DNA from 2 places in the Kluyvera sp. STS39-E genome. Region 1 is predicted to be linked to the other one. Evidence: riboswitches for the same ligand, from Rfam matches in the RefSeq annotation. Region 1 holds a riboswitch; the other holds the start of a gene.

Region 1 (15,808 bases):
CCGACACCGAATTGCACCACAGCGCGCCGGGACGGCTGCTGCAAAAAGGCGAGGTGCTGACAGCCGCTGGGCTGGAAACTTGCCTGCGCGCGCTGTGCGACGAGCATATTGCGCTGACGCTGGTGACACCGCCGGACAATACCCGCTGGCAGCCGGTGCAGGGCGAGATGCCAGAACTGGCTGCGCGTCAGGTGCTGCGACGGATACTCGATGACTGGCGAGTGACCAGTTATTCCGGCTTACAACAGAGCGGTCACAGCGTGGCGCAGGACCTATTGCCGCGTCTGGATATTGACGCCTCTGGCACCGGCGACACGCTGCCGGAAAAGCTGATGACGCCGCATAATTTTCCGCGCGGAGCATCGCCGGGCACCTTCCTGCATAGTCTGTTTGAAGATCTTGATTTTACCCAGCCGATTGACCCGGCGTGGATGCGCGAAAAACTGCTCAATAACGGCTTTGGTGAAGAGTGGGAACCAGTGCTAACCGAATGGATTTCTCAGGTACTGGCGGCTCCGCTGGCGGATACCGGGATATCGCTCAATCAGCTTAGCGCCCGGCAAAAGCAGGTGGAAATGGAGTTTTATCTGCCTATCGGCAAAGTCCTCGACGCCCGCGCGCTGGATGCGTTAACCCGCCGCTACGACCCGTTATCCGCAGGCTGCCCGGAGCTGGATTTCCGCCAGGTTCGCGGCATGCTGAAAGGCTTTATCGACCTTGTGTTCCGCCACGATGGGCGCTATTACCTGCTGGACTATAAGTCCAACTATTTGGGTGAAAACGGCGAAGCCTACACCCAGCAGGCGATGGCGCAGGCGATGCAGTCGCACCGCTATGACCTGCAATATCAGCTGTATAGCCTCGCGCTACATCGCTACCTGCGCCACCGTATGGCCGATTACGATTACGAGCGTCACTTCGGTGGCGTGATTTACCTGTTCCTACGCGGGGTTGACGGCGAAGCGGGACAGCAGGGCATTTTTGTCACCAAACCTGAACCTGCGCTCATTATGGCGATGGATGCCCTGTTTGCTGGAGAGGAATTAAACGCATGACGCTGGAACAACGCCTGCTGGAAGCCGTCGAACTCAAGCTACTGCGCCCGCTGGACGTCCAGTTTGCGCTGATGGTGGCGCAGAATGAACACCCGGCGGTGATGCTAGCTGCCGCCATGCTCAGCCGTGATACCGGCGAAGGGCACGTTTGTCTGCCGCTCTCGCACTTGAATCCCGTGATGCAGCCGAAAGGTCGTAGCCGGGAGCTGTGGCAACAGCTATTTGCCGATGCGGGAGCGCCCGATGATTGGGCTGCGCTATTGCTGGCTTCACAGGCGGTGAGCGATGGAGAGAGCCCATTGCCGCTGATTTTAAGCGGTGAACGTCTTTACCTGAACCGGATGTGGCATAACGAACTGACGGTTGCCCGCTTCTTTAGCGACACCCAAGCACCGTTTAGCATTGATGAGCCGCAGCTGACCGCGACGCTAAATACGCTATTTCCGCCAAGTTCGACGGTGGACTGGCAAAAGGTTGCCGCCGCCGTGGCGCTCACCCGTCGCATTTCGGTTGTCTCCGGTGGCCCCGGCACAGGTAAAACCACGACCGTCGCCAAACTGCTGGCGGCGCTGGTGCAAATGGCTGGTGCGCAAAAGTGTCGCATTCGCCTCGCAGCCCCCACAGGGAAGGCAGCGGCAAGATTAACGGAATCGTTGGGTGCCGCCCTGCGTAAACTGACCCTAACCGGGGAACAAAAGGCGATGCTGCCCACTGAGGCCAGCACGTTGCACCGCCTGTTAGGCGCGCAGCCCGGAAGTCAGAAGCTGCGCTACCACGCGGATAACCCATTGCATCTCGACGTGCTGGTGGTCGACGAAGCCTCCATGATTGACCTGCCGATGATGGCACGGTTGATTGATGCGCTGCCTCCACACGGGCGGGTGATTTTCCTTGGCGATCGTGACCAGCTGGCCTCGGTCGAAGCCGGAGCGGTGCTCGGGGATATCTGCAGTTGGGTGAATGCGGGCTATACCGCCGAACGTGCGCATGAGCTAAGTCGGTTAACCGGTACCGAGGTGCCGGCTGGGGAAGGTAATGCGGCGAGCGCACTGCGCGATAGCCTGTGTCTGTTGCGCACTAGCTATCGTTTTGGTCGCGACACCGGTATCGGAACGCTGGCCAGTGCAGTCAATCAGGGCGATAAAAAAGCCGTCGCTGAAACCTTTGGCCGCGGATTTAACGATATCGAACTTAAGCCGCAGCGTACAACGGATGACTACGCTGCCATGCTCGACGATGCGCGCGCGGGTTACGGGCACTATCTCCAACTGCTGCGTGAACGTGCCGACCCGGCGGTGATTCTATCGGCGTTTGGCGAATATCAGCTACTGTGCGCCCTGCGTGAAGGGCCTTGGGGTGTTAGCGGGCTGAACACGCAGTTTGAACAACTGCTGACGCGTCATCGACAGATTGTGCCGCAGCGCCATTCGCGCTGGTATGAAGGCCGCCCGGTGATGATTACCCGCAACGACAGTGCGCTGGGGCTGTTTAACGGCGATATCGGCATTGCGCTAGATCGCGGCCAGGGAATGCGCGTCTGGTTCCCGATGCCGGATGGCAGCATTAAATCCGTACAGCCAAGCCGCCTGCCGGAGCACGATACCGCCTGGGTAATGACGGTGCACAAATCGCAGGGATCGGAGTTTACCCACGCAGCGCTAGTTTTGCCTACGCAGATTGTTCCGGTGGTGAGTCGTGAACTGGTTTATACGGCAATCACCCGAGCAAAAGCGCGTTTGTCGCTGTATGCCGATGAAAACCTGCTGGTGCAGGCCATTGCTACGCGCACCGAACGGCGCAGCGGGCTGTCGGCGATATTTGCTGAGATGAAATGAGAGCTGTATTGCCTGATGGCGCTGTGTATATCAGGCCTACAGTCGGTGCGTTGGGGAAGCTATTGTAGGCCGGGTAAGCGCAGCGCCACCCGGCAAAATAACGCACTAAGGTTAAGCCAGATCGGTCATCAGCACCTTCGACCGCCGCTGATAGTTATATAGCTGCTTTTTACTTTCCGGCAGCAATTCCACATCTACCGGCTTAAATCCGCGTTCTTGGAACCAGTGAATGCTGCGCGTCGTCAGCACAAACAGATGATTTAAGCCCATCTGTTTTGCCTGGGCGGCAATACGCTCAAGCAGCACTTCACCACGCGACGAACTGCGGTAGTCTGGATGAACCGCCACGCAGGCCATCTCGCCAATTTTCTCTTCCGGGAACGGATACAGCGCAGCGCAAGCGATGGTGGTGTTATCTCGCTGAATAATGGTGAACTTGTCGATCTCCATCTCCAGCTGTTCGCGCGAACGGCGTACCAGAATTCCCTGTTGCTCAAGCGGGGCAATTAAATCGAGGATCCCGCCGATATCGTTAATGGTTGCGCGGCGAATTTGCTCGGCGCTTTCCATCACAATCTGCGTACCGATACCGTCACGGGAGAACAGCTCCTGCAACAGCGCGCCATCTTCTTGGTAGCTGATTAAGTGGCTGCGACGTACTCCGCTGCGGCAGGCTTTGACCGCACCACGCAGGAAGCGCGCGGTGCCGGAGAGATAGTCGCCTTCTTGTTCCAGCTCTTCAATGCGTGCCTGCGCTTCGTTGGGGAAAAGCTCTGGGACAATCTCGCCATCCTCGTTGTAGACCCCTTGCGATGAGCAAAAGCCAATCATCTTCTCGGCTTTAAGCTTAATCGCCAGTTGGGTAGCTACTTCTTCTGAGGTCAGGTTAAAGCTCTCGCCGGTTACAGAGACCGCCACCGGCCCCATCAGCACGATTGCGCCGTTGTCGAGCTGGCGGTGAATCGCCTCTTCATCAATACGACGAATACGTCCGCTGTGGCAGTAGTCGATACCATCGTCCACGCCCAGCGGCTGGGCGATAATAAAGTTGCCGCTCACCACGTTGATGTGCGCACCCTGGAGCGGGGTGTTGTTGAGGCTCATCGACAGTCGGGCGGTGATATCCAACTGCAGCAGGCCAGCGGCCTGTTTGACCAGTTCCAGCGTTTTGCTGTCGGTTACGCGGATGTGTTTGTGATAAGTCGGCTCGTGGTGATGCTCCGCCAGATTGGCGTCAATCTGCGGGCGCGCACCGTAGACCAGCACGAGGCGAATGCCTAAGCTATGGAGCAGGCCAATATCGCTGACGATACTGGAAAAGTTTTCATGCTCGATGGCTTCGCCGCCAAGCATGATGACAAACGTCTTCCCCCGGTGGGCGTTAATATAGGGGACGGAGTGACGAAACCCCTCTACCAGTTCGGTTCTACGTTCCTTCACCACGGCACAACCCTCAATGCATGATTATTCGTAATTATTGTATTTTTATTCTGTTTTTGGCCGAAAAGCAAGCCGGAATTTGCCTAAGTAGTGGAAAACCTCGCGGCCAATTTCGTTGATCCTACGAATGTTTACCCTTTTATAGATGACAGTTTATTCGCCTTTGGTTAAAGTTTTCGGTCAATCGTATTATGCGTAAACTGAAATTGTTTTTTTTTGCCTGGGATGGAGCATGTCGGGAAGTCAGTCCTTAAGTCGTCGTCGCCTGTTAAAAGGGGCGGGCGCCATGTGGTTATTGAGCGTGAGTCAGGTGGGGTTTGCTGCCGTTAGTCAGGTGGTGGCCGTGCGCATTTGGCCTGCGTCCAGCTACACGCGCGTTACGGTAGAATCCAACCGTGTGATCAAGTATCGACAGTTTGCGTTGAGCAATCCCGACCGCATGGTGGTGGATCTCGAAGGGGTCAACCTGAACTCGGTGCTCAAGGGCATGGGGGCACAAATTCGTGCCGACGATCCCTATATTAAATCGGCACGCGTGGGGCAGTTTGATCCGCAAACCGTGCGCATGGTGTTTGAGCTTAAACAAGATGTAAAACCGCAGCTGTTTGCCCTAGCACCGGTGGCCGGTTTTAAAGAACGTCTGGTGATGGATCTCTACCCGGTCAACAGCAACGATGTCCAGGATCCGCTTCTGGCGCTGCTGGAAGAGTACAACAAAGACGGCCTCGAAAAGCAGGTGCCACCGGCGCAAAGCGGCCCGCAGCCGGGCAAAGCCGGGCGCGATCGGCCGATCGTTATCATGCTTGATCCCGGACACGGCGGTGAAGACTCCGGCGCGGTCGGACTTTATAAAACGCGGGAGAAGGACGTGGTGCTGCAAATTGCCCGTCGCCTGCGCGCGCTGATTGAGAAAGAAGGCAATATGAAAGCCTACATGACGCGCAACGAAGACATTTTTATCCCGTTAAGAGTGCGGGTGGCGAAAGCGCAAAAACAGCGCGCCGATCTTTTCGTCTCCATTCATGCGGATGCCTTTACCAGCCGTCAGCCGAGCGGCTCATCGGTGTTTGCGCTGTCGACCAAAGGGGCCACCAGCACGGCGGCTAAATACCTCGCGCAAACCCAGAACGCCGCCGACTTAGTGGGGGGCGTAAGCAAAAGTGGCGACCGCTACGTTGATCACACCATGTTTGACATGGTGCAGTCGCTGACCATCACTGACAGCCTGAAATTTGGCAAAGCGGTGCTTAAACGACTGGGGCAGGTCAACAATCTGCATAAAAATCAGGTGGAGCAGGCCGGCTTTGCAGTACTAAAAGCACCGGATATTCCGTCGATCCTCGTCGAAACGGCGTTTATCAGTAACGTCGAAGAGGAACGTAAGTTGAAAACTGCAAAGTTCCAGCAGGAGGTTGCCGAGTCGATCCTTGCCGGGATCAAAGCCTACTTTGCCGACGGTGCGACGTTGGCAAGGCGCGGATAAGCCGGCGTGTCTTTGCTAAAGAGCGCCCACGGCGGCAATATTCGCGAAGCGGCGGCACTGCTTGGCGTTGATGCCGATACGCTGCTGGATTTCAGCGCCAACATCAATCCGCTGGGGATGCCAGCAGGCCTTAAACAGGCGATTATCGACAATCTTAACTGCGTCGAGCGTTACCCCGACGTCGACTATCAGCAACTGCATCAGGCGCTGGCGGCGCATCACGGTGTTCCTGCGTCGTGGTGTCTGGCGGGCAATGGTGAAACCGAATCGATTTTTACCCTCGTCCACGGTTTGAAGCCGCGCCGGGCGATGGTCATTGCACCGGGATTTGCTGAGTATCGCCGGGCGCTGGAAACCCTCGATTGTGAAATAGAGACCTTTGCCCTGCGCGAAGAAGACGGCTGGCAGCTGACCGAGCGGATTTTGCCGGCGCTGACGGCAGATCTCGACTGCCTGTTCCTGTGCACGCCAAATAATCCCACCGGGCTAATGCCGGAGCGCGCGCTGCTGGATGCCATCGCTGAGCGCTGTCGGACGCTCAATATCGCGCTTATTCTCGACGAAGCGTTTATCGATTTTATGACCGACGAGCCAGGTTTTATTCCGCAGCTAGGACAAAATCCGCACATTTGGGTGCTGCGATCGCTGACCAAGTTCTACGCCATTCCCGGCCTGCGTTTGGGTTATTTGCTTAACGGTGATGAGCAAGCGGTGGCGCGTCTGCGCAAGCATCAGATGCCGTGGTCAATCAACGCTTTTGCTGCGCTGGCGGGAGTCAGCGTGCTTAACGACCGCGACTACCAGCAGACCACCCTGGGCTGGCTGGCACGAGAAGGTCAGCATTTGTATCAGGCGCTGGGGGAAATTGACGGATTGACCGTCTATCCGGGGCGAGCGAACTATCTGTTTTTACGCTGCGAACGGGCGGATGTTGATCTGCAATACGCGTTACTGCAACAGCACATACTGATTCGCAGCTGCGCCAACTATCCGGGGCTGGACGGGCGCTACTTCCGCGTCGCGGTACGGAGCAAAATCGAAAACCAGCGGCTGCTGGCGGCAATGCGTCAGGTGCTAAGCTGAACCCCGCCCGACACCGCACTTAACAGGTGCTGCTTCGGCCAATGATTGGTCAGTTTTTTCTGCGTGAGTGCCCACCTAAGATACTCCACATCATGACGATCTTGGTCGAGCATCAGCCCGACCACGCTGCCGCTGTGCGCCACGTTCAGGCCGTATAAATCACAGGACTCTACCAGCGCCATCAGCGTCGCAAAGCCTGGCTTGGACAGCAGCGACTGGCTGGCGATAGCGCTGAGCGTTGCCGCTTCGCCAAGCAGGCTAGCGTCTTGCTCAATACAGGCGCGCTGCACTTTTCCCCAAGCTTGATGCAAAACCTCGGCATGCGCCGTGAGCGCCGCTGCGCGAGGAAGGCGATGATAGTCTGCGGTGCGCAAAAACACTGGACTTTCAAGGACTAAAAGGTCGAAATGCGGCGCGGGAGCGCAGGCAATCTGCGTGGTGGCGTGATGGTGACAGAACAGGGTTAACCGGCGAAACAGGGTGCTGTCGGTCGGTTCCAGCGAGACGCAAAGCGCAGCAAGCGTAGACTCATCAAGCGAATGGCCCAAATGATGGGCCGCGGCCACGGCGGTGGCGGCGATATCGGCGGTGCTGCTGGCCATCCCTTTTGCGATGGGCAGGGTTGAGTCCACTTCAATGCGCAGCGCCGAGCTTAACGCCTGCGGATAGCCAAAGTGGGCGAGCAGTGCGCTGACCATCGCTCGGGTGAGCGGACGTTCGTCGGGCAGCGGCGTGCCGTCGCGCACTTCCACCGTGCTATACCAGTCTATTGGACAGGAGATGAGCTTTTCGCTGCCCAGAATCCAGCCTTGTATCAATTCCCCGCAGGAACCGGGGCAGCGCGCCACGCTCATGATTTTCCTTGTCTTGCCCAACGAAATATAACTACCGTAAATATACCGGTATTGTCATAGCGCAACGAAATGATTCATGCGCGGCGCTAGAGTAAGGCGCTTTTATTTTTATGACGGGTATATACCGGCATAAATCTGCAACCAACAGGTTTGGCATATTATGTGCCAGGGAAGGAGGTGAATACACACGTGTATAAATCCTCCGCAGCCCCCGCTGCTGTGATGCTGACGACCCCGTAAACACCACTGATCGCTAGATCGGGAAGGACGGGCGAGGATGACGCTAAGCCAGAAGACCTGCCTGTTGGCCATTAACAACAACTTCGGTGGGAAGTGGGTTGCTTTGTGTTGCACGGCCATTAGGTCGGGCAAGCGCACGGCTATACCAAATCCTGCCTGAAAAAGGTCAGGGTATGGCAGCTAAACAGCACGCATTTGTTCTCGCAGGCACCGGCAGCGGCTGTGGTAAAACCACGGTGACGCTTGGTCTGCTCAAACTGCTTATGCAGCGCGGGCTGCGGGTTCAGCCGTATAAAGTTGGCCCTGATTACCTCGACACCGGCTGGCATACTGCGCTGTGCGGCGTCCCTTCGCGAAACCTCGACGGCTTTATGCTGCCCCCCTCAATCCTCAATGCGCTGTTTGGCGAGCATATGCAGCAGGCTGATATCGCCGTTATTGAAGGCGTGATGGGTCTGTATGATGGCTACGGCACCGACCCAAACTATTGCAGCAGCGCGGCGATGGCTAAACAGCTAGGCTGCCCGGTCATTTTGCTGGTGGATGGCAAAGCCGTTTCCACTTCGATTGCGGCGACGGTGATGGGCTTTCAGCACTTCGACCCAAGCCTCAATATTGCTGGGGTGATTGTCAATCGTGTCAACAGCGACAGCCATTTTCAACTGCTGAAAAGCGCCATCGAACGCTACTGCGCCTTGCCGGTGCTGGGCTATGCCCCGCGTGCCGAAGGGGTGGCGCTGCCCGAACGCCATCTTGGCCTAGTTACCGCTAGGGAATCGACGGTGGATACTCAGCCGTGGCAGGACTTTGCTGCGGGCCTTGAACGTACGCTGGATATCGACGCACTGCTCGCGCTCACTGAATTGTCCGCCTTACCGGTGGGGGAATGGCCAGCCACGCCGCTGCACGGCGAGGGATTAACGCTGGCGCTGGCCGATGATGAGGCCTTCAACTTCTACTACCCGGACAACTTGGCGCTGCTGGAACGGGCGGGGGTGACGATTGTTCGCTTCAGCCCGCTTCATGACCGCAAGCTGCCGGATTGCCAAATGCTGTGGCTGGGCGGCGGCTACCCGGAGCTTCACGCCCGCAGACTCGCGGCTAACCTACCGATGCTGGAACAAATTCGTGCTGCCCACCGGCGCGGCGTGGCGATTTACGCCGAATGCGGCGGTCTGATGTACCTCGGCAGCACGCTGGAGGATGCGCAGGGCGAGATCCACGCTATGGCCGATATTCTTCCCGGCGCCAGTAAAATGGGCAAACGACTGACTCGCTTTGGCTACTGTGAAGCACAGGCTGAAAGCCCGACGCTGCTCGCCGCTCCCGGTGACGTCCTGCGCGGGCATGAATTCCACTACTCCGATTTTATCCCGCAAATTCCGGCGGCGATGTCGTGTCGCAAAGTCCGCGATGGCGAGACTCTCCAGCAATGGCAAGGCGGCTGGCAGCGCGGTAACACCTTCGCCAGCTACCTGCACCTGCACTTCGCCCAGCGTCCCGCCATGCTGAACCACTGGTTTGCCGCCGCAAGGAGTGTCCAATGACGTTGCTGGCTTGGGGCCTCGCATGGCTGCTCGATTTTACCCTCGGCGACCCGCAAAACTGGCCGCATCCGGTGCGCTGGATAGGAAATCTGATTAACGCCGTTCAGCGCGTGGTGCGCCGTTTTTGTCATAGCGACCGCGCCCTACGTATCGGCGGCGGCGTGATGTGGCTGGTGGTGGTCGGGCTGACCTACGGTATCGCCTGGGGCGTACTAAAACTGGCCGCGTCGATACATCCGTGGCTGGGGTGGGGCGTTGAGGTGTGGATGATCTTCACCGTGCTGGCGGGGCGTTGCCTAGCGCGCTGTGCGCAGGATGTTGCCCGTCCGCTACGCGAAGGTCATCTTGGAGAAAGTCGCCTGAAGCTGTCGTGGATCGTGGGCCGCGACACCTCTGCGCTCCAGCCTGAACAAATTAATCGCGCGGTGGTAGAAACCGTGGCGGAAAACACCGTTGACGGCATTATCGCGCCCTTATTTTTCCTGCTGCTCGGCGGCGCGCCGCTGGCGATGGCCTATAAAGCGGTAAATACCCTCGATTCGATGGTCGGCTATAAGCATGAAAAATACCGCGCTATCGGTATGGTCAGCGCCCGACTTGATGATGTCGCCAACTATCTTCCTGCGCGCCTGAGCTGGCTGCTGATCAGTGCCGCGGCCTTCCTCTGCCGACTCGACGGCGTGCACGCGCTGCGCATCGGCTGGCGGGACCGATACAACCACAGCAGCCCAAACTGCGCCTGGTCCGAGGCCACCGTGGCTGGCGCGTTGGGCATCCGTCTTGGTGGCCCAAACGAATATTTTGGCCAGCGCGTCGACAAACCATGGATTGGTGACGCCCACCGCGCCATTGCCATTGATGATATTTCCCAAACGATTCGACTGATGTGGGTGGCGTCAACGCTAGCCCTGCTGCTGTTTATGGCGGTCAGGTTCTGGCTGGTTGACGCGGCCTAAGGAGAGCAGTAATGAACTATATCCAGCAACCGCAGGCAATCGAGCGTAAAAGCTTTGAGATTATCAGCGAGATTATCCATGAAACGCGCCCGGACTATCGCTTTGCCAGCCCGCTACACGAAGCCATCATCAAGCGAGTTATTCATACCACCGCTGACTTTGAGTGGCTGGATATTCTGTGGTTTGCCCCAGATGCCTTGCCGCGACTGTGCGAATCGCTAAGCCGCCCGTGCACGCTCTATACCGACACCACTATGGCGCTCTCAGGCATCAATAAAAATCTGCTGGCGACCTTTGGCGGCGAGTGTCGCTGCTACATCAGCGATCCGCGCGTGGTACGTGAAGCCAAATCTCAAGGCATAACCCGCTCGATGGCCGCGGTGGATATCGCGGCAAAAGAAGAGGGCGATAAGGTGTTTGTCTTTGGCAATGCGCCAACCGCGCTGTTTCGTCTACTGGAACATAAAGGGCTGGAAGCCGGTGGCGTTATCGGCGTACCGGTCGGCTTTGTCGGCGCGGCGGAGTCGAAAGATGCGCTTAGCCACAGCGGTTTACCGGGCATTGCCGCGCTGGGTCGCAAGGGCGGCAGCAACGTGGCCGCGGCTATCGTAAACGCCATTCTCTACCACTTACAGGCCGCCCAATGAGTGAACCGGCCTTCGACGCCCCGGTGTGGCATAACGGCAAAGCGCTACGCAAAGGGTATACCACCGGCTCCTGCGCAACGGCGGCGGCCAAAGTCGCCGCGCTGATGGTGATGCGCCAACACCTGATTCATCAGGTGTCGATTGTCACCCCTTCCGGCGTGACGCTGAACATGAACGTGGAATCGCCGCACGTTGAAGGACAGCAGGGCATCGCCGCGATCCGCAAAGACGGCGGCGACGATATTGATGCCACTCACGGGATGCTCATTTTTGCCCGCGTCACCCTGAGCGACAGCGGGGAGATCACGCTGCGCGGTGGCGAAGGCGTTGGCACCGTCACCCGTAAAGGCATTGGATTGCCCATCGGCAGCGCGGCGATTAACCGTACCCCACGCCACACCATTGAAACCGCCGTGCGCGAAGCGATTGGCCCGACGCGCGGCGCGGAGGTGGAAATCTTTGCCCCGGAAGGGGAAGAGCGGGCGCAGAAAACCTATAACTCGCGGCTAGGTATCCTTGGTGGCATTTCGATTATCGGCACCACCGGAATTGTCACACCGATGTCGGAAGAGAGCTGGAAACGCTCGCTGGCGCTGGAACTGGAGATGAAGCGTGCCGCTGGCTTGGAACGCGTGGTGTTGGTGCCGGGCAACCACGGTGAACGCTTTGTACGCGAGCAGATGGGCATCGACCCGCAGGGGGTGGTGACCATGAGCAACTTCGTGGGCTACATGATTGAAGAGGCGGTGCGCCTTGGCTTTCGCCAGATTGTGTTGATCGGTCACCCGGGCAAGCTGATTAAAATCGCCGCCGGAATTTTCCATACCCATAGCCATATTGCCGATGCGCGTATGGAAACGCTGATCGCTCATTTGGCGTTGCTTGGCGCGCCGTTGGAACTGCTGACCTTGGTTAGTGACTGTGATACCACCGAAGCCGCGATGGAGCACATCGACGCTTATGGCTTTCAGCGTCTCTACAACCACTTGGCCGAACGTATCTGCCAGCGGGTCATGCAGCGGCTGCGCTTTACCAAAGCGCCCCCTATCTGCGACGCCATTATGTTTTCCTTTGATAACCAGATCCTCGGCAGCAATCGTCCGGTGAACGAGATTGTGGAGGCGATGACATGCTGACGGTGGTGGGCGTAGGCCCTGCGGGGCTTCAACTGATGACGCCGCTGGCCAAAGAGGCGGTCAGCCGCGCCGATGCCTTGGTGGGCGGCGCGCGCCATCTGGCGCAGTTCCCTGATTTTTCCGGCGAGCGCTGCGCATTGGGCGCGAATATCGCCGAGGTGCTGGCGTGGATAGAGGCCCGCTCTGCGCAAAATGTGGTGGTACTGGCGTCCGGCGACCCGCTGTTTTACGGCATTGGCACGCGCCTGCTCGCCCATTTTGGTCGCGATAACGTGCAGGTGATCCCCGGCGTCAGCGCCGTGCAGTATCTGTGCGCGCGGGCGGGAGTCGATATGAATGACATGTGGCTCACCAGCAGCCACGGGCGCGCGGTCAACTTTGACGTGCTCGCCACTCACCAAAAAGTGGCGATGGTCACCGACAAGCGCTGCGGGCCGAAAACCATTGCCGCCGAGTTGGTAGCGCGCGGCAAGGGGCATCGCTGGATGATCGTTGGCGAAAATCTGGCCCAGGACGACGAACGGATCCACTGGCTGCGGGTCAGTGCGGTCGTGAACGACTATGAGATGAACACGGTGGTGATCCTCGATGAAAGATGAGCTGTTTTTACGCGGCGAAAAGGTGCCGATGACCAAAGAGGCGGTGCGTGCGCTGGCGCTTTCAAAGCTTGAACTGCATCGGGCTCGCCACCTGATTGATATTGGTGCCGGAACCGGCAGCGTCTCGATTGAGGCGGCGCTACAAAATCCAACGCTTAAGGTGACCGCCATTGAGCGCAACCCGGTGGCGCTGCGGTTGCTGGCAGAAAACTGTCGGCATTTCGCCTGCGCCAACGTGCACATCGTCGAGGGCGACGCGCCGGTTGCTATCGCCGAGCCTGCCGACGCCGTCTTTATGGGCGGCAGCGGCGGCCATCTGTGCGAACTGATTGACTGGTCTTTACGCCAGCTGCGCCCCGCAGGGCGGCTGGTGATGACTTTTATATTGCAGGAAAACCTGCACAGCGCCCTCGGTCATTTACGCCAGTTGGGGATCAGTAACGTTGACTGCCAGCAGTTGGGCGTCGCGGCGCTGACCTCGCTTGGCAGCGGCCACTATTTCAAACCGCATAACCCCGTTTTTGTGATTGCCTGTCAGAAGGAAGAAAACCATGGCTGAGGCCTTTGACCCACGCTGCGTTTGGTTCGTCGGTGCAGGTCCCGGCGACCGTGACCTGATTACCCTGAAGGGCTACCGCTTACTGCAGCAGGCGCAGGTTGTTATCTACGCCGGATCGCTGATTAACACCGAACTACTGGACTACTGCCAAGCGGGCGCTGAATGCCATGACAGTGCCGGATTGCACCTAGAGCAGATCATCTCGCTGATGGAAGCGGGGGTGAAGGCCGGGAAAACGGTGGTACGCCTGCAAACCGGCGATGTCTCGCTGTATGGCTCGGTGCGCGAGCAGGGCGAAGAACTGACTCGTCGAGGTATCGCATATCAGGTGGTGCCGGGTGTCAGCGCGTTTCTTGGTGCGGCGGCGGAGCTGGGCGTGGAGTACACCGTCCCGGAAGTCTCGCAAAGCCTGATTATCACCCGGTTGGAGGGGCGTACCCCGGTGCCGGGGCGCGAGCAGCTTGAATCCCTCGCCCAACACCAAACCTCGATGGCGATTTACCTGTCGGTGCAGCGCATCCACAAAGTGGCGGAGCGTTTGATCGATGGCGGCTACCCGGCCACGACGCCGGTGGCGGTGGTCTATAAGGCCACTTGGCCGGAAAGCCAGACGGTACGCGGCACGCTGGCGGATATCGGTGACAAAGTGCGCGATGCCGGTATTCGCAAAACGGCGCTCATTCTGGTCGGCAATTTCTTAGGCGATGAATACCACTACTCACGACTCTACGCGGCGGATTTCAGTCATGAATACCGTAAAGCCTGACGGTATCGCACTGTTGTGCCTGACGCCCGGCGGTGTGGCGTTGGCAAAGCGACTCCGTACTGCGCTGCCAATGACCTGTTTTACCCGTGAAGGGCTGGTTGAGGACGGTTTTTTGCCCTTTGACAGCAGCTTTGCCCACCAGGTGCAGCAGGCATTTACCCGCTATTCGGCGCTGATTTTTATCGGCGCGACCGGGATTGCAGTGCGCGTGCTGGCGCCGCTTTTGGTAGATAAATTCCATGACCCGGCGGTGGTGGTCATTGATGAGCGCGGTCAGCACGTTATCAGCCTGCTCTCAGGGCATATCGGCGGGGCGAACGATTTGGCGCGTCAACTGGCGGGTATTCTCGGCGTGGACCCGGTGATTACCACCGCCACCGACGTTAACGATGTGGCGGCGCTGGATACCCTAGCCTGCCAGCTTAATGCCCGTATGGATAACTTTCGCGCGGCAGTGAAAACCGTTAACCAAATGCTGGTGAGCCAGCGGCGCGTGGGGCTGTGGTGGGATGAGTCGCTCACCGATACGGTCAGCCGCTGCGATCGGCGCGGGTTTATTACCGTCACTGACCTGCAGCAGCTTCCGCAACTGGATGCGTTGGTCTGCATCACGCTGCGCGACACGCTGCCCGAGCTGCCGATACCGCACTGGAAGCTGGTTCCGCGGCGGATTGTCGCCGGTATTGGCTGCAGGCGTGGCACCTCTTGCTCGGTGATAAGTGCGCTGCTGCTGCGCCAGCTGGCCGCTAATCGTATTGACCCGCTGGCCCTGAAGGCGATTGGCAGCATTGTGGTGAAGCAAGATGAACTCGGGCTGAACCAACTGGCGAGCGACTTCGACGTACCGTTTGAAATTTTTAGCGTCGCCGAGCTTCGCGAACACGAACACCGTTTTCCTTCCTCGCTGTTTGTGAAGAAAACGGTAGGCGTTGGCAGCGTTTCTGGCCCCGCTGCGTGGCGGCTTTGCAATGGGCATCTTATTGGCGAGAACCTGCGTGAACAGGGCGTCACTATTACTTTGGGAGTAACACACTGATGTTAAGCGTAATTGGAATCGGTCCTGGCTCGCAGGCGATGATGACCATGGAAGCCGTTGAAGCCCTGCAGGCGGCGGAAATAGTCGTCGGCTACAAAACCTATACCCATCTGGTAAAGGCTTTTACCGGCGATAAGCAGGTTATCAAAACCGGGATGTGCAAAGAGATCGAACGCTGCCAGGCGGCGATTGAGCTGGCGCAGGCGGGGCACAACGTGGCGCTTATCAGCAGCGGTGATGCTGGGATTTATGGTATGGCGGGGCTGGTACTGGAACTGGTGAGCAAGCAGAAGCTGGATGTCGAGGTTCGCCTTATCCCCGGCATGACCGCCAGCATTGCCGCTGCCTCCCTGCTGGGCGCGCCGCTGATGCACGACTTCTGCCATATCAGCCTGAGCGACCTGCTGACGCCGTGGCCAGTGATTGAAAAACGCATTATCGCCGCCGGGGAAGCGGACTTTGTCATCTGCTTCTACAACCCGCGCAGCCGTGGCCGTGAAGGGCATCTGGCGCGCGCCTTTGAACTGCTCGCCGCCTGCAAAAGCGCCAACACGCCGGTGGGCGTCGTGAAA
Region 2 (15,808 bases), on a different contig from region 1:
AACGGTATCTGGCGGCTCCTGCATACGCAGCCACGGACGTAGAATACGGCGCAGCTCTTCGAGCGGAACGGGCTCACCGTGCAGCTTCGCTTCTGCCAGCTCAACTAACTCTGCGGACCCAAGCATCTCAATCCGGCATTCATCGGCAAAGCGTGCAATGAGCTCATGAGTATAAGAACGCTTTACCGTGCCCCGCGTTGCCAGTAGCCCAATGACACGGTTGGCAGACAGGCGTGCCGCCGGCTTAATTGCAGGCACGACGCCTACAACCGGGAAAGCAAACTTCTCTCGCAGCGCGGGGAGCGACACTGTGCTCGCCGTGTTACAGGCGATAACCGCGAGCGCTAGTGGATAGCGTTGCTGTACGGCAGTGACAATCTCGAGGACGCGTTCAACGATAAACTCTTCGCTCTTCTCCCCATAAGGGAAAGCCACGTTATCGAAAGCGTAGATGTAATGAAGATCCGGCAGAAGGTGCCGGACCTCATCGTAGACCGACAGCCCACCAACCCCGGAGTCAAAGACCAGGACGGTGGGACGTGGTTTAGAAGGTGTAGCTGCCAGACAAGGTGTATTCCCGTCCTGCAGTTGGGTAGCCATATGCTGTCTCGTAATCTTTATCGAACAGGTTGGCGATTTTACCACGAACTGTCAGGTGTGAGGTGACTGGATATGACAATCCGATATCCCACAGGCTCACACCGCCCACTCTAACTCGACTAGAGGTATTTGTTGTCTCGTCATAATCGTTATCATAGCGCTGCCCCAAATATTGGTAAGCGATATTCCAGCCAAGATCGTAAACCTGCCCAGTTACCTCATACTTCACCTGCTGTTTCGCACGGCGAGCAAGAACCTGATTGGTTTCATCATCACGCGGATCAACATATTGCAGAGTCAGGTGGTGCTCTACCGGGCCAGTCGTGATGTTCCCCGTCCACTCCAAGCCTTTAATGGTGGCCGATTTCACGTTGACGTACTGGCTGTATTGGCTCGAGCTTTTATAATCAATCAGGTTTTGAATTTCATAGTGGTACGCAGAGAGCCTCCAATCCAACGGCCCCGTAATCCCGTCAATTCCGGCTTCCCACTGTTTAGATTCTTCAGGTTGCAGATTCGGGTTGGCAATGATGCCTCGGTTGCTTCCATATGCATAACGCGCCGCACCATACTGCTGCCCCAAAGAGGGTGCTAGGAAGCCGGTGCCATAAGAAAGCGTTGCGCGGTAACCATCAATAAATTCCCAACCCGCAGCTGTTTGCCAAGTTCCGTGCCAGCCAAACTGCTCATCATGATCCTCACGGCCCGATGCTTCCAGCGTAATGGAATCAATCTGCTGCTGCCCGGTCAGGTAAAGGCCCGTCGTATCACGTTTATAGGCATCAGTTTTTGTCGTGCTGCCGGAAACCAGCTTTTCCTGCTTCCAGTCAACGCCACCGCTAATCGCGCCGTGTCCAACCTCAATGTTGTTACCCCACTGGATATAACGCTGTTCCATATCATCCAGCGTGGCTTGGCCCGCATAGCGACCTAGATTGCTGCTGTAGTTATAGTCTTTAAGGTGCTGATAGTTGGCGATAAGCTGAGTGGAATAGATGCCAGAGTTATAGCGAAGCCCTGTGTCCCAGGATTGGTTATAGTTCTGCCCTTCATCATTACCTTCAGGAGAGCCATATTTTGTATCCTGATCGTAATCGTTGTTTGCCGTGTATCCATAGCCACGGAAGAATCCCGAGAAGCTATCATCGAACTTGTGCTGTACGGCGCCCCAGAACAATTTGTTGCGATAACCATCGCGGTCGCTATCGCCGCTGTAAGGAGAATCAGGTTTGACGTTAAAACCTTTGGTCGTCTGGTAAGCTCCTGCCGCAGTCACCATCGTGTCACCAAAGCGTTTATTCACCGCACCGTCATAGGTTTGGTAGCCATTCGACCCCATCCCGGCATCGACCTGAGCGCGTTCATCGTCGCTCATGGTAATGATGTTAACCACCCCACCAATCGCCCCGGAACCGTACACTGCAGAACGCGGTCCGCGAATGTATTCGATACGCTGCACTAGGGACACTGGAATCTGGCCAATATCGATAGCGTTACCAATACCCGCTCTTGCCATCGGAATACCGTCGATCAACACCAATACATGGCGCGCTTCGGTGCCGCGTATAAATAGAGAAGAGCTGCTTCCCATCCCGCCGGTCTGCGAAATATCCACCCCAGGCAAGCGGCGCATCACATCATTGAGATCTTTCGACTGCCAGCGCTGAATATCATCGCGCGTCACAACGTCGGTAGGAGCCAGAACGGTATTGACGGGTTGTTGGAAGCGGTTGGCGGTCACCACCAGCGTGTCTGAATTGCTGTCTTGCGCCCAGCCGGAAAATGCCGTGACGGACAACGCCGTCAGCAGCGAAACTTTTTTAATCATTTTTAAAAGCATCCGAAATAGATAAAGGATGCCGCAGGTTTTATCAGTTGCTCGCGACGATAAAACCTCATGCGACGTCATCCGGCAGGTCTTCGGGCTTGGAGGCTATATAAAGAAAGAATGACTTCCCACGGCAAGCCGCAGTGTCTGCACTAGGTGCGCTTCTTTCTTACCTTCCTTACCGCTGCGCGTCAGCTCCAGATTCACACTGGATTCCCTTTTAACTCACAGGACCGGTAAGCGAATGCTACATTTAGTTACATACGGATGTCCAGACTGCTATTTATCATTTTAACCCGCTTGAGGCTGGACATCCCCTGAACAAGCCCTACAATCCCCGCGTACTTTTATTATTCAGGATGCATCATGACCCCCGAACACCTCCCTACCGAACAGTACGACGCTCAGCTCGCCGAGAAAGTGACTCGCCTGCAAACGATGATGACGCCGTTTAGCGCGCCTGCGCCGGAGGTGTTTCGTTCACCGGTCAGCCACTACCGGATGCGTGCGGAGTTCCGCATCTGGCACGACGGCGACGATCTCTACCACATCATGTTTGACCAGCAGACCAAAAACCGCATCCGCGTCGATTCATTCCCGGCCGCCAGCCAGCTTATTAATACGCTGATGACCGTCATGCTCGACGGCGTACGCGACAACCCAACGCTGCGTCATAAGCTGTTCCAGATTGACTACCTGACCACACTCAGCAACCAGGCGGTAGTCACGCTGTTGTACCACAAGAAACTCGGTGACGAATGGCGTGAACAGGCCACGATCCTGCGCGATGCGCTGCGAGCGCAGGGGCTGAATGTGCACCTTATTGGCCGGGCGACCAAAACCAAAATCGAGCTGGATCAGGATTATATTGATGAACGTCTGCCGGTTGCTGGGAAAGAGATGATCTACCGTCAGGTAGAGAACAGCTTCACCCAGCCAAACGCAGCGATGAATATTCAGATGTTGGAGTGGGCACTGGATAGCACGCAGAATTCACGCGGCGACCTGCTGGAATTGTATTGCGGTAACGGCAACTTCTCGCTGGCGCTAGCGCGTAACTTCAACCGCGTGCTGGCCACCGAAATCGCCAAGCCATCCGTCGCCGCCGCGCAGTACAACATCGCGGCCAACCACATCGACAATGTGCAAATCATCCGCATGGCGGCGGAAGAGTTTACTCAGGCAATGAACGGCGTGCGGGAATTTAACCGTTTGCAGGGCATCGATCTGAAGAGCTATCAGTGTGAGACTATTTTTGTCGATCCACCGCGCAGCGGGCTGGACAGCGAAACCGAGAAGATGGTGCAGGCGTATCCCAATATTCTGTACATCTCCTGCAACCCAGAAACGCTGTGCCAGAATCTGGAAACGTTAAGTCAGACGCATAACATCACGCGCCTAGCGCTGTTCGATCAGTTCCCGTACACCCATCATATGGAATGCGGCGTGCTGTTAACGAAGAAGTAAGACTACGGTAGGCCGGATAAGGCGAAGCCGCCATCCGGCCTACAGATTAGGACTCGTGCTTGCGGTTACGCATCCGATAACCAATCCAAAAGACCATCGCCACCGACAGCACCGCAGGGAAGAAGTTAGAACCGATATCCGGGTATTCCGCCCGAACCACGGTACTGTAAAGCAGCACGCCAAGAATAAAGCAGGCAGCAGACAAACCTGGCAGCCCAACCGGCATGGTACGATTTTGATAGCGCTGATGCAGGCAGTAAACCGTCAGCACCAGAGAAATTATAGGGAATACGGAAAAAGGAACGATGGAGCTAAACAGCGCTGCAAACGTGCCGTTAATCGATAAGCCAGCCAACAGCGCTAGCAGCAGCGTACCTTTATCCTGAACTGACTGTTTCATTGCTCGTCTACCACCTTATTCGGAATGATGTGACTCTTCTCTTGTTCGCGACGATACCAGTAGTACGCGCCTTTGGAGATCATCCGTAACTGCAGCACCAGCCGCTCCTCCAGCTGCCGACGCTGCTCAAGGCCAACATCTAAAGCCTCCGCTCCCGCGCTAAATACAATCGTCACCATCGCCTCAGCCTGTGCTTCCGTGAAGGCCCGGGGCATATGATTTTCGATTTCCAGATAGTCGGCAAGTTCCGCAATAAAATGCTGAATTTCGCGGGCAACCGCTGCACGAAAAGCGGCGGATGTTCCAGAACGTTCTCGCAGCAACAGGCGGAAGGCGTTTGGGTTATTACCGATAAATTCCATAAACGTTGAAACCGAGGTGCGAATGACGCTACCGCCTTTCGCGATACGCTGACGTGCCTGGCGCATCAGTTGGCGCAGCATCAGGCCGCTTTCGTCGACCATCGTCAGTCCTAGCTCATCCACATCACGGAAATGGCGATAAAAGGAGGTTGGCGCGATCCCCGCCTCGCGCGCCACTTCGCGCAGGCTCAGGCTGGCAAAACTACGTTCGGCACTGAGTTGACTAAATGCCGCTTCCACCAGCGAACGCCGGGTCTTTTCTTTTTGTTGCGCTCTAACACCCATCACGATGACTGAATCCTTCCATATGCCGTGCTGGCACTATACCAGAGATCAAAACGAATCCACTTACGCAGCTTTGTTAATGATTGTTTACACGCTATTTATGCTATTTCGTATGAAAAAAGCCCAACGATAATTGGGTTATTCATTTGATGATGTTATGATTCTGTTGCTTTTATGTATAAGAACAGGTAAGCCTTACCATGTCACATTCCTACGATTATGATGCAGTAATAATTGGTTCCGGCCCTGGCGGTGAAGGTGCTGCTATGGGTCTGGTGAAGCAAGGAGCCCATGTCGCCGTTATTGAGCGTTACCATAACGTCGGCGGCGGTTGTACCCATTGGGGCACCATCCCGTCTAAAGCCCTTCGCCATGCCGTCAGCCGTATTATCGAATTCAACCAAAACCCTCTTTATAGTGACCACAGCCGACTTCTCCGCTCCTCGTTTGCCGATATCCTGAACCACGCCGATAGCGTGATTAATCAGCAAACACGTATGCGCCAAGGCTTTTACGAGCGCAATCACTGCGAAATGCTGCAGGGCGACGCTCACTTTGTTGATGAGCACACCATCGCACTGAAATGCCCGGACGGTTCGGTCGAAACCTTAACCGCCGATAAGTTCGTCATCGCCTGCGGTTCACGCCCATATCGCCCGGCCGACGTTGATTTTAACCATCCGCGCATTTATGACAGTGACTCAATTCTCAGCCTGCACCACGAGCCTCGCCACGTCATCATCTACGGCGCAGGGGTTATTGGCTGTGAATATGCGTCCATCTTCCGCGGAATGGACGTCAAAGTCGATTTGATCAACACCCGCGACCGCCTGCTGGCCTTCCTCGATCAGGAAATGTCGGACTCACTGTCCTATCACTTCTGGAACAGCGGTGTGGTTATTCGCCACAACGAAGAGTACGAGAGAATCGAAGGCGTGGATGATGGCGTGATCATGCACCTGAAATCCGGCAAAAAGCTCAAGGCCGACTGCCTGCTGTTTGCCAACGGGCGCACTGGCAACACCGAATCTCTGGCGCTGGAAAACATTGGCCTGCAGGCCGATGGCCGCGGTCAATTGAAGGTAAACAGCCTATACCAGACCGCGTTGCCGCACGTCTATGCGGTGGGTGATGTTATCGGTTATCCGAGCCTCGCCTCCGCCGCCTATGACCAAGGCCGGATTGCCGCACAGGCGCTGATGAAAGGTGAAGCTTCCGGGCATCTGATTGAAGATATCCCGACCGGGATCTACACCATTCCAGAAATCAGCTCGGTGGGTAAAACGGAGCAGCAGCTAACGGCGATGAAAGTGCCATACGAAGTGGGTCGTGCGCAGTTCAAACACCTGGCACGAGCGCAAATCGTCGGCATGAGCGTGGGTAGCCTGAAAATCCTGTTCCATCGGGAGACCAAGGAAATCCTCGGCATTCACTGCTTTGGTGAGCGCGCGGCCGAAATTATTCATATCGGCCAAGCGATTATGGAGCAGAAAGGCGGTGGTAACACCATTGAGTACTTCGTTAACACCACCTTTAACTACCCAACCATGGCGGAAGCCTATCGGGTAGCGGCGTTGAACGGCTTAAACCGCCTTTTTTAGCGCCTTGTCAAAATGGCCGTCCATCGTTTCACGGACGGCCTCAGCTAACTGCTCATAGCGGCTGCGCAGCGGCGATCCTGGTCGATAGACCAGACCGACGGTACGGCGAGGTTCCGGCTTAATGCACGGCAGGTAAACCACGCCGTCACGTTTGCGTTCCTGCGGCACCGCAAGCTCAGGCAACAACGTAATTCCGCTGCCCGCCGCCACCATATTACGCAGCGTTTCTAGGCTGGTGGCCCGGAAGTGGGTATCTTCGTCAGCACCCGCCTCAAAGCAGAAACCCATCGCCTGATCGCGTAGACAGTGGCCGTCTTCCAGCATCAGCAGCTTTTCACCTGCTAGATCTGCCATCGGCACACGATCGCGCTCCGCCCACGGGTGATCTTCGTAGATCGCAAGCGACATCGGTTCGTCGTACAGCGGCACTTCGATAAAAGCTTCGCTTTCCTTCACCAACGCCAGAATCACGCAATCCAGCTTACCGCTGTCGAGCTGCGCCAGCAGCTGATGGGTTTGCGCTTCATGCAGATACATTTCCAGCTTCGGGAAGGTTTGATGCAGTATTGGGATAATATGCGGTAACAGATACGGGCCAACGGTTGGAATCAGGCCGATATGCAGCGGGCCGGACATTGTCTCCCCCTGCTGGCTTGCCATCTCCTTAAGCACTTTGACCTCGCGTAGCACAGTACGCGCCTGGTCCACCAGCAGCAGTCCCGCTTGGGTAAACAGCACTTTGCGGCTGGTGCGTTCCAGCAGCATCACGCCAAGTTCATCTTCCAGTTTACGAATCTGCCCGCTTAGGGTTGGCTGACTGACATGGCAGGAGTCTGCCGCCCGGCGAAAGTGCCGATGTTCAGCCAATGCCACCAGGTATTCAAGATCGCGAATATTCATTATTCTTCCTCCATCGCCACGATAGCCCATGGCGATAGATAGAATAGCAACGAATGATTATCCCTATCAAGGATTCTGTTTAATAATACACCACAGAAACAGGTGACCCTTGTTTAACCCTTGAAGTCGTCACACTGATTCGGAGTTTCTCTCAAACTCGACTAACAAAAGCCAACATGAACGTTTGCGGGCCCCGTGGCCCGCTTTTTTTTGGCGTAAAAAACCCGGCGTCGCTTGCGCTCGGCCGGGCTACGCCGCCATCCGGCAATGTGCGCCGATCGGCCTGATGGCGCTACGCTTATCAGGCCTACAACGGTTATGCGAGGCGCGCCTTCGCGTCGCTGATGGCCTGCGCCACCTGCTGAGGCGATACACCGCCTTTGGCTGCACGCTTATCAAGGCAAGATTGCAGAGACAGAATCGGGTACACGTCGTCGCCAATCACCGCGCTGAATTTTTGCAAATCAGCCAACGCCAGATCTTCCAGCGGCTTGCCTTGGGCAATGGCTTCAACCACCGCTTCACCTACAATATGGTGCGCTTCACGGAACGGTACGCCTTTAGCAACCAGATAATCCGCAAGCTCAGTGGCGTTAGCATAACCCTGCTGTGCCGCTTCCTGGCAACGTGGACGTTTCACCTGAATCCCGTCCAGTACCAGCACGGCCATATGCAGACAGTCCATCCAAGTATCGAGCGCGTCAAAGACCCCTTCTTTATCTTCCTGCATGTCTTTGTTGTAAGCCAGCGGCAGGCCTTTCAGGGTCATCATCATGCCGGTTAGCGCGCCCTGCACGCGGCCGCATTTACCACGGATAAGCTCCAGCGCATCCGGGTTTTTCTTCTGCGGCATCAGTGAAGAACCGGAAGTCACGCGATCGGAAAGCTCCACAAAGCCCGCTTCGCCGGTATTAAAGAAGATTAAATCTTCAGCAAAGCGCGACAGGTGCACCATCCCGATAGAGGCATTGGAAAGCAGTTCCAGCACGTGGTCGCGGTCTGACACGCTATCAAGGCTGTTACGGGTCGCGGACGCGAAGCCCAGCCAGCCGGCCAGTTGTTCACGGTCAATCTCATAGGCGGTACCCGCCAGCGCACCGCAGCCCAGCGGGCTAACATCCAGACGTTTGAGTGTATCGTGCAGACGGCTTTCATCACGCGCCAGCATCTCAACGTAGGCCAAACACCAGTGAGCAAAAGTCACCGGCTGCGCACGCTGCAGGTGGGTATACCCCGGCATCACGGCGTCTTGGTTCGCCTGTGCGGTCTCAACCAACGCGCTTTGCAGCTGACGGTTAGCCGCCAGCAGTTCAGCGACGGTATCTTTACACCACAGTTTCAGGTCGGTAGCGACTTGGTCGTTACGGCTACGCCCGGTGTGCAGTTTTTTGCCCAGTTGACCGACTTTGTCGATAAGCTTGCCTTCAACCCAGCTATGAATATCTTCAGCATCGCTTTCAAGGATCTGCTGTGGGTTTGCGCGAACCTCTTCCAGCAGCACGCCCAGCGCATCTTCCAACTGAGTCTGTTCCTGCTCGGTCAGCACGCCAACCGTCACCAGCGCCTTAGACCAGGCGACAGAGCCAATGATATCTTGCTCCGCTAGGCGATAATCAAAGCGTAAAGAGTCATTGAACTGTTTGAACCGCTGATCCGCTGCCTGAGTAAAACGCCCGCCCCAAAGTGCCATAACATGCTTCCTTAAATTCTTCGATTTCAATGCCGGATGGCGCTGCGCTTATCCGGCCGACAAGTTCTGTTCACGTAGGCCGAATAAAGCGTTTACACCGCCATCCGGCACACAAATGCTTAAGCCAAAATACGCGTGCCGATCGGCGTGCCGTTAAACAGCGCCGGGAGTTGTTCCGCGTGACGCCAAGAGGCGATATCCACCGGGCGACCCAGCGTACGCGCAGCATCAAGCGCCGCATTCACTTTGACGATCATGCCGTCGGTAATAATGCCTTGGTCGATAAGCTGTTCCGCCTTCGCCGCCGTCATCTCGGCAATACGCTGGCCTTTGCCGTCCAGAATACCGCTCACGTCGGAGAGCAGAATTAAGTCTGCGCCCAGCGTCGCCGCCAGTGCGGTAGCCGCCTGATCGGCGTTGACGTTCATCAGTTGCCCTTCAGCGGTCACGCCGATTGAACTCACCACCGGCAGGAATCCACCTTCCAGCAGCAGGTTAATCAGCTTCGGCGAACCCGGCTGCGCCTGCCCTACGTGGCCCAGCTCTTCATCAAGCTTGGTCACCTTCACGCTGTCGCCATCGCCGAGGAACAGGCCCACGGACGCGATATCATGTTTTTTCGCCCACGCCAGCAGCGTTTTGTTCGCCGTTCCCGCCAGCGCCCCGGTGATGATGTCAATCTGGTCAGCCGGTGTGACGCGCAGGCCGTTTTTCTTTTTCACCGGCAGATTGAGCTGCTTCATCAGCTCATCCACCACGCAGCCGCCGCCATGGACAATCACCAGCGGACGCTGATGTGATTCACGATAGTTAACCAGCGCGGTAAACAGACGCTCCAGCGCTTCTTCGCTATCCAGTAACACGCCGCCCAGTTTGATAATTAATGGATTCATCGTCATCACACCTTAGATAAGAGACTGCGTCTCAGCGAAGCCGAAACGGATATTGGCGCACTGCACGGCCTGTGCGGCGGCGCCTTTCAATAGGTTGTCTTCGGTTGCCACCACGATCAGGTGCTCGCCCTGAACGGCAAAACCGATATCGCAGAACGGCAGACCCACGACGTTTTTCAACGCCGGCACGCCTTTGTCGTATAAACGAACCATCGGTTTATCCGCGTAAGCCTGCTGCAGCGCATCTGCGACCTGAGACTGGGTCACGCCAGGCTTCAGACGGCAGGTGATAGTTTCGAGAATACCGCGCGGGAAGTTGCCCAGATGCGGAGTGAAAATCACCTCCGCGCCAAGATGGCTGGCGATTTCCGGCTGATGGCGGTGGGTAAACACGCCGTACGGCTGCAGGCTCACTTCGCAGAAGCTATTGGAGATAGCAGCTTTACGCCCCGCACCACTCACGCCGGAAGTGGCATTAATAACCGGCCACTGAGTGAGATCCAACAGACCGCCATCAATCAGCGGCTTAAGTGACAGCTGCGCCGCCGTTGGGTAGCAACCCGGTACGGCAATCAGTTTGGCTTCTTTCAGCGCATCCGCGCTCCACTCGGCCAAGCCATATACTGCTTGCGCCAGCAGCTCAGGATGCTGATGGGTAAAACCGTAATATTTTTCATAGAAGGCGCCATCGTTCACACGGAACGCGCCGGACAGGTCGAACACCACACAGCCCGCCGCAAGAAACTGCGGCGCGAGGTCATGACTGACTTCATGAGCGGTGGCGAGGAACACGACATCAACGCCCGCGCTGAATTCACTGATATCGGACATCGGCTGCAACGGCAGGTCAACGATGCCTTTCAGCTGTGGATGCAAATCGGAGATTAACTTTCCTGCATCATTGCTTTGCGCTGAGACCGTCAAAGCGGTTATGTTCATATGAGGATGGCGATTTACATAGGTCACAAGCTCTGCGCCAGCGTAACCGCTCGCGCCCACAATCAGCGTATTCAACATCGGTGCAGTTCACCTTCTTATGTCTGTTTGCCTGATTAAGCGTAATCACTTCACCCTACTGTTGGTGGGTTTTCTTACGCCTAATGATAATGTATTTTTATTCACAAATACTGCATGAATATTGATACTATCACGACCCGAGGTGTGTCAACAATGAAAAACAATTTACCCCCATTTATCGAGATTTACCGTGCGTTGATCGCCACCCCGTCCATCAGCGCAACCGAAGAAGCGCTCGATCAGAGCAATGCGTCTTTAATCACTCTGCTCGCTGATTGGTTTGCCTCTTTAGGCTTTGAAGTTGAGGTTCAGCCGGTCCCTGGAACCCGCAATAAATTCAACCTGCTCGCCAGCACCGGTCACGGCGCAGGCGGTCTGCTTCTTGCGGGTCATACCGATACCGTTCCATTCGACGACGGCCGTTGGACCCGCGATCCGTTCACCCTCACCGAGCATGAAAACAAGCTTTATGGGCTCGGCACCGCCGACATGAAAGGCTTCTTTGCGTTTATTCTCGACGCCCTGCGTGATGTGGATGTGAAGACGCTGAAAAAGCCGCTCTACATTCTGGCGACCGCTGACGAAGAAACCAGCATGGCCGGGGCGCGCTACTTTGCCGAGTCCACCACGCTGCGCCCAGATTGCGCCATCATCGGTGAACCCACCTCGTTGCAGCCGGTGCGAGCGCACAAAGGCCATATGTCGAACGCCATTCGCGTGCTGGGCCAATCAGGTCACTCCAGCGATCCGGCGCGTGGCGTGAATGCCATTGAAATTATGCACGATGCCATCGGTCGCGTGATGCAGCTACGCGACTCGCTGAAAGAGCGCTATCACTATGAAGCCTTCACCGTGCCATATCCAACGCTCAACCTTGGCAGCCTCCACGGCGGCGACGCCTCCAACCGCATCTGTGCTTGCTGCGAACTGCATATGGATATTCGCCCGCTGCCGGGCATGACGTTGGGCGATCTCAACGGCCTGCTGGATGAAGCCCTTGAACCGGTAAGCGCGCAGTGGCCCGGTCGCCTGACGATTAGCGAGCTGCATCCGCCGATTCCAGGCTACGAATGCCCACCGGATCACCAATTGGTTGAAGTGCTGGAAAACCTGCTCGGCACCAAAACCGAAGTGGTGAACTACTGCACCGAAGCACCGTTTATTCAAAACCTGTGTCCGACTATCGTGCTCGGCCCAGGCTCTATTAATCAGGCCCACCAGCCAGATGAATACCTGGAAACACGCTTTATTAAGCCGACGCGAGACTTAATTAGCCAAGTCGTGCATCACTTCTGCTGGCATTAACGCCTTTGCCCGGTGGCGCTTCGTTTACTGGGCCTACCTCATCGGTAGGCCGGATAAGCGCAGCGCCATCCGGCAACGCAACGCCGCACTTTCCCACGATCGCCCTCACATTTTCATAAGCATTTCTTATCTGGCACGATGCGAATTAACTTTCGTAAATTGTCGCGATTTATTCGTTTGCTGAAGCGATTTCGCAGCAATTGACGTAAGGGTTTTTACGTGGCTTTATAAAAGAGGTGTCTTTATCCCGCCCCTACGTTCCGAGGCCGGGATATAACAAAATAAAATGAGATGGGGTGTCTGGGTTAATGAACGAACAATATTCCGCGTTGCGTAGTAATGTCAGTATGCTCGGTAAAGTGCTAGGCGATACCATCAAGGATGCGCTTGGTGAGAACATTCTTGACCGTGTAGAAACAATCCGTAAGTTGTCCAAATCATCACGTGCTGGCAACGAAGCCAATCGCCAGGAGCTGCTGACCACCTTGCAGAACCTGTCCAACGATGAATTGTTGCCGGTTGCCCGCGCGTTCAGCCAGTTCCTGAATCTGGCTAATACCGCCGAGCAATACCACAGCATTTCGCCAAAAGGCGAAGCGGCGAGCAACCCGGAAGTGATTGCCCGTACCCTGCGTAAACTCAAAGACCAACCCAATCTCAACGAAACCACCATTAAACAGGCCGTTGAATCCCTGTCGCTGGAGCTGGTGCTGACCGCGCACCCGACCGAAATCACGCGTCGTACGCTTATCCACAAGATGGGTGAAATCAACAACTGTCTGAAACAGCTCGATAATACCGATATTGCCGACTACGAACGCAACCAAGTGATGCGCCGCCTGCGCCAGCTAATTGCTCAGTCTTGGCACACCGACGAAATTCGTAAGCACCGCCCAAGCCCGGTTGATGAAGCAAAATGGGGCTTTGCGGTGGTAGAAAACAGCCTGTGGGAAGGCGTGCCGAACTATCTGCGCGAACTGAACGAACAGCTCGAAGAGAACCTCGGCTACAAGCTACCGGTCGACTTTGTCCCGGTGCGCTTCACCTCTTGGATGGGCGGCGACCGTGACGGCAACCCGAACGTCACCGCCGAAATCACCCGCCACGTGCTGCTGCTGAGCCGCTGGAAAGCCACCGACCTGTTCTTGAAAGACGTGCAGATCCTGATTTCTGAACTGTCGATGGTCGAATGTACCGACGAACTGCGCGAGTTGGTTGGCGAAGAAGGTGCCACCGAGCCTTACCGCTACCTGATGAAAACCCTGCGCAGCCAGCTGATGGCAACTCAGGCCTGGCTGGAAGCCCGTCTGAAAGGTCAGCGTCTGCCGAAACCGGCAGGTCTGATTAGCCAGAATGAGCAGCTGTGGGAACCGCTGTACGCCTGCTATAAATCCCTGCAGGCCTGCGGCATGAGCATCATCGCCAACGGCGAACTGCTCGACACCCTGCGTCGCGTGAAATGTTTCGGCGTACCGCTGGTGCGCATTGACGTGCGTCAGGAAAGTACCCGCCATACCGAAGCGCTGGGCGAACTGACGCGTTACCTCGGCATTGGCGACTATGAAAGCTGGTCTGAAGCCGACAAACAAGCCTTCCTCATTCGCGAGCTCAATTCCAAACGCCCGCTGCTGCCACGCAGTTGGGAACCGAGCAACGACACCCGCGAAGTGCTCAACACCTGCAAAGCGATTGTTGATGCGCCACAGGGCTCCGTTGCCGCCTATGTTATCTCAATGGCCAAAACCCCATCCGACGTGCTGGCCGTTCACCTGCTGCTCAAAGAAGCAGGTATTCCGTTTGCGCTACCGGTCGCTCCGCTGTTCGAAACGCTGGACGACCTGAACAACGCCGACGACGTGATGACCCAATTACTGAGTATCGACTGGTATCGCGGCTTTATTCAGGGCAAACAAATGGTCATGATTGGCTACTCTGACTCCGCAAAAGATGCGGGCGTCATGGCCGCATCCTGGGCGCAGTACCAAGCACAGGATGCGCTGATCAAAACCTGTGAGAAATCTGGCATCGAACTGACGCTGTTCCACGGTCGCGGCGGTTCTATCGGTCGCGGCGGCGCACCGGCCCACGCTGCGCTGCTGTCACAGCCTCCGGGAAGCCTGAAAGGCGGCCTGCGCGTCACCGAACAGGGCGAGATGATCCGCTTCAAATACGGTCTGCCGGAAATTACCGTTAGCAGCCTGTCGCTGTACACCAGCGCTATTTTGGAAGCTAACCTGCTGCCACCACCGGAGCCAAAAGAAGAATGGCGCCGCGTCATGGACGAGCTGTCGGATATCTCCTGCGAGATGTATCGCGGCTACGTGCGTGAAAACAAAGATTTTGTACCTTACTTCCGTTCCGCCACACCGGAGCAGGAACTGGGCAAACTGCCGCTGGGTTCGCGTCCGGCCAAACGTCGTCCTACCGGTGGCGTTGAGTCCCTGCGCGCCATTCCATGGATCTTCGCGTGGACCCAAAACCGCCTGATGCTGCCAGCCTGGCTGGGTGCCGGTGCAGCGCTGCAAAAAGTGGTGGAAGATGGCAAACAGAGCAAACTGGAAAGCATGTGCCGCGACTGGCCATTCTTCTCCACCCGTCTGGGCATGTTGGAAATGGTTTACTCGAAAGCCGACCTGTGGCTGGCGGAATACTATGATCAGCGTCTGGTGAAACCTGAGCTGTGGGCACTGGGTACCGAACTGCGCGACCTGCTGGAAGCCGACATCAAAGTGGTGCTCGATATTGCCAACGACGCGCACCTGATGGCTGACCTGCCATGGATCGCCGAATCTATCCAGTTGCGTAACATCTACACCGACCCGCTGAACGTACTGCAGGCTGAACTGCTGCATCGTTCACGTAAAGCAGAAGAGGAAGGCTTAGAGCCGGATCCAAACGTCGAGCAAGCGCTGATGGTGACTATCGCGGGCGTTGCAGCAGGTATGCGTAACACCGGCTAACTCCTTAAGTAGGCCGGATAAGGCAACGCCGCCATCCGGCAATGTGCCATAGACCGCCTGATGGCGCTGTGCTTATCAGGCCTACAGACGGGAACTAACCCCGCAAAAGGCCACATTCTTTGTGGCCTTTTTTTATGCCCTCAGTTAAGGTTTCTACGTTGTACTTTACGACAGGGAGCCTTATGTTTTTCGACATCAACCCACTGCTTTCCCACATTGCTTCAGGTACCACGCCGTTGCAAAAAATCTGGTTTCCCGCAAACCATGCGCCTGCGCCAGAGATGGCATTTCAGGTCGATTTCCCACGCCTAGAGATTGTGCTTTCAGGGCAGTTGGCAGACGCCGGACTGCATGGCGACAACGTGCATATGAACGGGCTGGATGCGTTGTATATCCCGGCTAGTGGCTGGAACTATCCGCTGTGGGACCAACCCGCGACGACCCTGAGCGTGCTGTTTGGCAAGCAACAATTGGGCTTTAGCGTCCAACAGTGGGATGGG

The links. Region 1 has a riboswitch for cobalamin ahead of AB4K05_RS02570 (cobyrinate a,c-diamide synthase). Riboswitches for the same ligand answer to the same signal wherever they lie in the genome.
Region 2: linked by a shared signal. The riboswitch ahead of btuB (TonB-dependent vitamin B12 receptor BtuB) and the one ahead of AB4K05_RS02570 (cobyrinate a,c-diamide synthase) in region 1 are both predicted to bind cobalamin.

The regions. Positions count from the first base shown of each region.
Region 1 covers NZ_JBFQGA010000001.1:523,713-539,520, forward strand. Annotated here, with positions in the region: gene recB (exodeoxyribonuclease V subunit beta) at 1-1,055, shown strand, start outside; gene recD (exodeoxyribonuclease V subunit alpha) at 1,052-2,890, shown strand; gene argA (amino-acid N-acetyltransferase) at 3,002-4,333, opposite strand; gene amiC (N-acetylmuramoyl-L-alanine amidase AmiC) at 4,563-5,813, shown strand; gene cobD (threonine-phosphate decarboxylase CobD) at 5,820-6,896, shown strand; gene AB4K05_RS02565 (L-threonine kinase) at 6,881-7,750, opposite strand; cobalamin riboswitch at 7,880-8,070, shown strand; gene AB4K05_RS02570 (cobyrinate a,c-diamide synthase) at 8,164-9,537, shown strand; gene cbiB (adenosylcobinamide-phosphate synthase CbiB) at 9,534-10,493, shown strand; gene AB4K05_RS02580 (cobalt-precorrin-8 methylmutase) at 10,505-11,140, shown strand; gene cbiD (cobalt-precorrin-5B (C(1))-methyltransferase CbiD) at 11,137-12,276, shown strand; gene AB4K05_RS02590 (cobalt-precorrin-7 (C(5))-methyltransferase) at 12,270-12,875, shown strand; gene AB4K05_RS02595 (decarboxylating cobalt-precorrin-6B (C(15))-methyltransferase) at 12,865-13,434, shown strand; gene AB4K05_RS02600 (cobalt-precorrin-4 methyltransferase) at 13,427-14,200, shown strand; gene cbiG (cobalt-precorrin 5A hydrolase) at 14,181-15,236, shown strand; gene AB4K05_RS02610 (precorrin-3B C(17)-methyltransferase) at 15,236-15,808, shown strand, end outside.
Region 2 covers NZ_JBFQGA010000011.1:134,110-149,917, reverse strand. Annotated here, with positions in the region: gene murI (glutamate racemase) at 1-600, opposite strand, end outside; gene btuB (TonB-dependent vitamin B12 receptor BtuB) at 545-2,428, opposite strand; cobalamin riboswitch at 2,494-2,681, opposite strand; gene trmA (tRNA (uridine(54)-C5)-methyltransferase TrmA) at 2,795-3,895, shown strand; gene AB4K05_RS21765 (YijD family membrane protein) at 3,942-4,295, opposite strand; partial or broken gene fabR (HTH-type transcriptional repressor FabR) at 4,311-4,945, opposite strand; gene sthA (Si-specific NAD(P)(+) transhydrogenase) at 5,143-6,543, shown strand; gene oxyR (DNA-binding transcriptional regulator OxyR) at 6,526-7,443, opposite strand; gene argH (argininosuccinate lyase) at 7,760-9,133, opposite strand; gene argB (acetylglutamate kinase) at 9,253-10,026, opposite strand; gene argC (N-acetyl-gamma-glutamyl-phosphate reductase) at 10,039-11,043, opposite strand; gene argE (acetylornithine deacetylase) at 11,197-12,348, shown strand; gene ppc (phosphoenolpyruvate carboxylase) at 12,657-15,308, shown strand; gene AB4K05_RS21720 (helix-turn-helix transcriptional regulator) at 15,491-15,808, shown strand, end outside.